Linked DNA regions of Lentimonas sp. CC4. The protein of the gene in region 1 interacts with the protein of each later gene in a pairwise test. Links are inferred from orthologs where the notes say so. Each region holds a gene or a part of one and is shown in the gene's direction. Other genes may lie near its edges. The genes, in order: rpe and eno.

What was found.
Region 2: the proteins of rpe (region 1) and eno interact in binary tests that used the Escherichia coli proteins (3 or more experiments, as listed by UniProt). The link is inferred for Lentimonas sp. CC4 from one-to-one orthologs.

What each region holds. Positions count from the first base shown.
Region 1 is NZ_CACVBO010000001.1:2,864,501-2,867,575, reverse strand. Bases 61-2,805 are described here. They hold rpe (ribulose-phosphate 3-epimerase), read left to right. Parts: upstream 61-975; coding sequence 976-1,635; downstream 1,636-2,805. Other genes in these bases: GZZ87_RS12360 (nitrilase-related carbon-nitrogen hydrolase), read right to left, coding at 1,868-2,668; GZZ87_RS12370 (PEP-CTERM sorting domain-containing protein), read right to left, coding at 61-752. In the rest of the region: more of GZZ87_RS12370, read right to left, coding at 1-60; GZZ87_RS12355 (ATP-binding protein), read right to left, coding at 3,030-3,075. UniProt on the Escherichia coli protein: Catalyzes the reversible epimerization of D-ribulose 5-phosphate to D-xylulose 5-phosphate.
Region 2 is NZ_CACVBO010000001.1:1,968,608-1,971,918, reverse strand. What follows is about bases 38-3,018. They hold eno (phosphopyruvate hydratase), read left to right. Parts: upstream 38-876; coding sequence 877-2,160; downstream 2,161-3,018. Other genes in these bases: GZZ87_RS08620 (phospholipase D family protein), read right to left, coding at 2,285-3,018; GZZ87_RS08630 (SdiA-regulated domain-containing protein), read left to right, coding at 38-554. In the rest of the region: more of GZZ87_RS08630, read left to right, coding at 1-37; more of GZZ87_RS08620, read right to left, coding at 3,019-3,311. UniProt on the Escherichia coli protein: Catalyzes the reversible conversion of 2-phosphoglycerate (2-PG) into phosphoenolpyruvate (PEP). It is essential for the degradation of carbohydrates via glycolysis.

The sequences.
Region 1 (3,075 bases):
GCACTGCTCGATCCAAAAGCCTGACCACCAACCGCGCTGAACGTTCCACCGCTGATATTAATCTCACCGTTAAACGCAATGGTATCGGTTGCGCCAGTCGCACCAGCCACGATGAAATCGCCGCCAGTGACATTCAATGCACCCGTGCCGCCCCCCTGAATTACGTTGAAAGTTGAGCCGCCAGGACTTGGGTCTGTAAGTGTGACGCTACCAGAAGAAACACTCATGTCGCCACCGGAAAGGTTGATCGCAGTATCGGAGGTGACCGCACCGCCATTCACATTGAAGTTGCCGCTTGCCACAGTAATCTGTTGGCCGGACTCAATCGCAAGCGATCCGCCACTAACAGCCAGTGTGCCCGGATTCACAGTCGCGCCGCCAACGGAGTTGACTCCGCTCAATGTCGTAGTGCCAGTGCCCACTTTAGTAAGAGTATGACTACCGCCGATCGCACCGCTCACATTCAAAGTCCCAGCTCCACCGATGCTGCTGTCTGCCGTCATGGTGACTGGACCGCCGACCGTGCCGGTGCCCGTGCTAGTGATTAAGGCTCCACCGCCGCTGACGCCTGAGCCTGAGATGCTAATGGCTTCAGTGCCAATGTTTGCCTGAACATCCAGAACACTGCCGTCCTGCACCGTCGTGCCAGCATCGGTTGCGCCCAATGCAGTTGCACTTTTTGCAACTAAGGTGGAACCACCTGTGATGCTAGTGGTGCCCGTGTAGGTGTTGTCGCCAGAGAATTCCCACATGCCTGTTTCTGCCGAACCGCCCACTGGGCCAGGACAACTCTCGCCCCTCAAGCTTACACTTGTGCTTGATTGCTACGCTCCAGCAAGACGCACAACGCCAAGTCAGTCACTTTTTCAAAACGACAACGGCGCGTCGGACACAAGCTGACTAAGGATTTTTAAGATTATAAAAAGCGAAACGCTGGTCTTGCCAGTGCCTGAAATCCGCTTTTGCATGCCGTCCATGCAAAGTTCACACGAAAAAATCCTAGCTCCCTCCATACTTGCAGGCGACCACGCCGACCTAAAAAGCAGCTTGAAAGAAATTGAAGCGGCTGGATTGAGCTGGGTGCACCTCGACATTATGGATGGGCATTTCGTGCCGAACCTAACATTCGGGCCACAAACAATTAAGGCGATGCGTTCGGCTTCGGACTTGTTCTTTGATGTCCATTTGATGCTCGATAATCCCGACAAATTCGTCGACGCGTTTATCGATGCGGGAGCCGATCAGGTCACGATTCACGTGGAGCCTGACTACCCGATCGCCGAGACGTTGCAGCGCATCAAGGCACGTGGTTGCAAATGCGGCGTCGTGCTCAACCCGGATACACCTGCAGAAGCCGCGAAACCATTCCTAGCCGAATGCGACATTGTGCTGCTCATGACGGTGCAACCAGGCTTCGGCGGGCAAAGCTTCCGCGAAGATGTGCTGCCTAAATTTGAAACCTTCGCCCAGTGGCGCGAAGAACTAGGGCTTAATTATCGCCTCGAAGTCGATGGTGGCGTTGATCTCAAAACTGCGGGATCCTGCACTTCACGTGGCGTCGATACACTCGTGGCTGGCACCGCATTTTTCAAAGCAGAAGACCGCAAAGCCTTTAGTGCGTCGGTCACTGCCTAGTGCCTTATCTCTCGCGTTGTTTCGTATTTATCTGCTTCTCGAAACACTTCGAAGAGCTGAAGTATTTGGAGTTTGGTCGGCATGAACGTCGAACATCGAACGTGAAACGTCCAATTTTGAATAGAAATTCGCTTTCATTCCAATGTGTATTGGACGTTCGATGTTAAAAGTTCAATGTTCGATGTTTGTAGCCAAAACATAGGATTTGCGAAGTTTTGAATGTTATAGGCTACTAGTCAGTGCCATACAACTCAGGACGCCGGTCCTTCAGCGCCGTCAGCGCGCTGCGTGTTTTCGCAACTTTCTCGATATCAATATCAACGAAGTGCACGCCTTCGCATTCATCGGCTTCTAGCAAAATCTCTCCCCACGGATCGACCACCATGGAGTGGCCGAAATAGCGCGTTTCTCCCACGGATGATCCGTGCCCTTCGACACCGCACTGATTCGTCGCGATGAAATAGGATTGATTCTCGATCGCACGTGCTTGGATTAAGGTGCGCCAATGCGCGAGTCGTGGATGCGGAAACGCTGCTGGTAAAACTTGAATTACAGCACCATCGAGCGCGCATTTTCGAAATAACTCGGGGAACCGCAGGTCGTAACAGACACTACAACCAACTCGCCCCAGTTCGGTTTCAGCGGTCACAATACGCTCCCCTGCTTCCACATGTTTCTGTTCACCGAACAGCGTAAACAAATGCACCTTACGATAATGCGCCGCCACAGCTCCTGAACGCTCAAAGTATGTCAGCGCATTGGCGGGACACCCTGACTCGGTTTGCTCTAGAAATGAGCCACAAATCGCGATGTCATTAACCTTCGCGAGCGCCGCAAGCCGAACACGATGTTCTGCCGCTTCAGGCAATAGCTCACGGCATCGCTTCCAATCAAATCCTGTCGTGCACATCTCCGGTAAAAAAACTGCCCCCGCACCACCCGCTTTCGCTTCAGCGACCCATGCCGCGATCGCCTCCAAGTTTGCAGCAGGATTACCTCGGTGAACCTCAAATTGTGCCAGTGCTATTTTCATACTTAAAAGAGTCGTTTGAAGTCAGGAGGAAGGAGTTAGAAGCTGAGCATCAGTGTTTTATGGAGCCCTAGACGCTCGCCAAATTGGCGGCTATAGGAGAATCTACAAAGGCTTCATAATCAAAGACTAACTTCTGACTCCTAACTTCTAACTCCTGAATCTAGGATTATGTAGATGTTGCAGTTCGCCAAATTGGCAACGGTATTCTTGAGCCTAAGCGACTCACGACTAACTCCTTATTTGCTACGCCATCTACGGACTTGGCAAGGTCAGTCGTGCCGCAGACCTCCGCCTAACTCCTGAATATAGTTTCATACGTCACTCAAAGCGCAGTCTCCCCCCTGAAGGCAATCGAACGATCTTACGAAATTAAAGCAGAATGCGCTCGAGACAGCGCATCTTTTAAA
Region 2 (3,311 bases), 900 kb from region 1 along the record:
GCCACATCTATCAAATAGATCTAAAAGGTGCAGTGTTGAATCATTTCCCCACAGGTTATGACGACTTAGAGGCCATCTCAACGATTGACGCACAGCATCTGGCCTTCATTGCAGAGCGTGATCGCAAAATCGTAATTGCCCGAAAGGACGGCACGATTCTGGAGGAAGCCATTATCGATATACCAGGCTTTGATAACAAAGGCCCCGAAGCACTGACCTACGACGAAGACGCCGAAGAATTTCATATTATGCAGGAATCCCCGGGGCTATTGATCAAGTTGAATCGACAACTCGAAGAGATCTCTAGACGTAATCTCAACGTCGCCGAAGACTACTCCAGCATCAGTTTTGATTCTGAGAGCAAGCATCTATGGGTCTTGAGCGACCGATCGAGAAATATAAATGTGCTGGATGAAAACTCGACAATACTCGGAAGTTTTTCCGCAGACATTGAGCAAATGGAAGGACTGGCGGTCGACCACGAGAACCGTCTGATCTACATCATTTCAGATCCCGACGAAACCCTCTATGTATTAGAATTCGAGTCATACTAAACGACTATTCTGATTCTTAATAGAGACAAGACCGCTAGATGCGGTGCACTGTCCCTACCCTGCGATCTTTACCAGTAAAGCGTGGTTGCCTGAACTAGTCTCCTCTCACCGCACTACACGATCTAATCTTAATTAATTTTTAAATTAGCACGACTTATCAATAAGATCAGCCCACCCTTATCATTAAGCATACTTATCGAGGAATCGTTGACAGTTTCTAATCTTAGTGCACAACAACAACCGCTCTGTCCGATTATCCGCTTAGTCTGATTAAACGGAGGCAGGGCACTCATCTCACCTAGAAATACAACGCTTTTTTATTATGAGCACAATCATCACAGACATCCGCGCCCGCGAAATCATTGATTCACGTGGCAATCCTACAGTTGAAGTCGACGTCGAACTCGAGTCCGGCATCGTCGGCCGTGCAGCTGTTCCATCTGGTGCCAGCACCGGTGAGCACGAAGCAGTCGAGCTTCGTGACGGCGACAAAGCTCGCTACCTCGGTAAAGGCGTCCTCAAAGCAGTTGCAAACGTTGACGACCTCATCGCTCCTGAATTGATCGGCTTCGACGCTTGCGACCAGCTCACGATCGACAAGATCATGCTTGAGCTCGATGGCACTGCCAACAAAGGCAAGCTCGGCGCAAACGCTATGCTCGGTGTCTCCCTTGCAGTTGCACACGCAGCCGCAGACGCAATGGGACTTCCACTTTACAAATACATCGGCGGACCAAACGCTAAGGTGCTTCCAGTGCCTATGATGAACGTCATCAATGGTGGTTCACACTCTGACGCGCCTATCGCGTTCCAAGAGTTCATGATCCGTCCAATCGGCGCAGCAACATTCAGCGAAGCAATCCGCATGGGTGCTGAGTGCTTCCACAGCCTCAAGAAAGTGCTTCACGATCGTGGCCTCAGCACAGCTGTGGGTGACGAAGGTGGTTTCGCTCCTAAGTTCGAAGGCACCGAAGATGCGCTCGACACATTGACAAAGGCTGTTGAAGCAGCTGGCTACAAGGTCGGTTCTGACATCACATTCGCACTCGACTGTGCTTCCTCTGAGTTCTTCGAAGACGGCGTATATGACTACGCTAAGTTCGAAGGCGAAGGTGGTGCTAAGCGCAACTCCGACGAGCAAGCAGCTTACCTACAAGAGCTCACTGAAAAATACCCAATCGACTCCATCGAAGACGGTTGCGACGAAAACGACTGGGATGGCTGGAAGGCTCTCACAGACGCAATCGGCGACAAGGTGCAGCTCGTGGGTGACGATCTTTTCGTAACAAACGTTAAGTTCCTCCAGAAGGGCATCGACCTCGGTGTTGCTAACTCGATCTTGGTCAAGGTGAACCAAATCGGCACACTGACCGAAACACTCGAAGCAATCGAGCTCGGCAAGGTAAACGGCTACAACTCAGTCATCTCTCACCGTTCAGGTGAAACAGAAGACGTGACCATCGCTGACATCGCTGTTGCGACTAACGCTGGGCAAATCAAGACTGGTTCCATGAGCCGCTCCGACCGTATCGCAAAATACAACCAACTCCTTCGCATCGAAGAAGAGTTGGGTGAAAACGCGATCTACGCCGGCACACTCAAGTAGTCCGAATCGTAAGATTTAATACAAAGCCCGACGGTTTCGACCGTCGGGCTTTTTTGTGTAGATATCACAGTAGAAGCGGCTTCCAGCCGCTTGCTTCTTGAGAAAAAGCGGCAGGATGCCGCTTCTACAACTGACTCTCAATCGGCAACCAACCCATCACACGCGCGGTCAAGCGCTTCCAGAAACCAGTATTGGGCTCTTTATCGTAAACGACCCATTCACCTGCCTCGAGTCGCTTCCAGCGAAGGCGCTCCTTTGCATCCAAATACACCTCATAGGTATTCTCTGGCCCTTTCTCCTCAAGCAACGAGAGCACATGTCCCGCCATTTCAGGCGATTCAATAATCACACCGAGCTCAGTATTAATATAAGCAGACCGTGGATCAAAGTTGAAGGATCCGATAAACAACTCTTTGCGATCCACCACAAAAGCCTTCGCATGCAACGTCCCCTTCTTCGCGCCGATAGGCACCGCCGCCTCCACGCCAGAAGTTGCATCGGCGCTCACCTCATAGAGCTGAACTCCTGCCCGCAACAAGGCCTTGCGCGACTTCGCATACCCGCCATGCACGATGGGTTGATTATTCGCAGCCAAGGAGTTCGTCACGACGATCACTTCCACGCCGCGCTCTTGAATCTCGATCAACCGCGCTACACCAGGCTTCGTCGGCACAAAGTAAGGCGAAATCAGCACCAAATGATCTTCAGCCGTCTCAATCGACTCGGCCAACGAAGTCAGAATCAGCTCGGACTCCTTTGCCAAACGCTTCTGCGCCTTATCTGGAGAATCGTAAACGAGACGAGACGGCGCCCACGTAAAACCATGACCATCCGCACCAAAGATCTCCGTGATCTTTGGTGCTAATGCCTCCACATACGGACTCTGCAATAACTCCTGATAGGACTCCTCGATCCGCTCACGTAATACCAGTAACGCAGCATCAGGATCCTCAGCAACTTCAGTAAACCCCGCAATTGGAACCGCTGAACGATTATTCCAATAGGCATCAAACATCGAGGAAACTTCGCCTACAACAGGCCCCACGCCCGCCACATCTAAATCACCAAAATCTTCCGCTGGATTCGCGCCAAAATACTCACTCGCCATGTTACGCCCACCAATCAGAGTGACCTGATTGTCCACAGTGAAG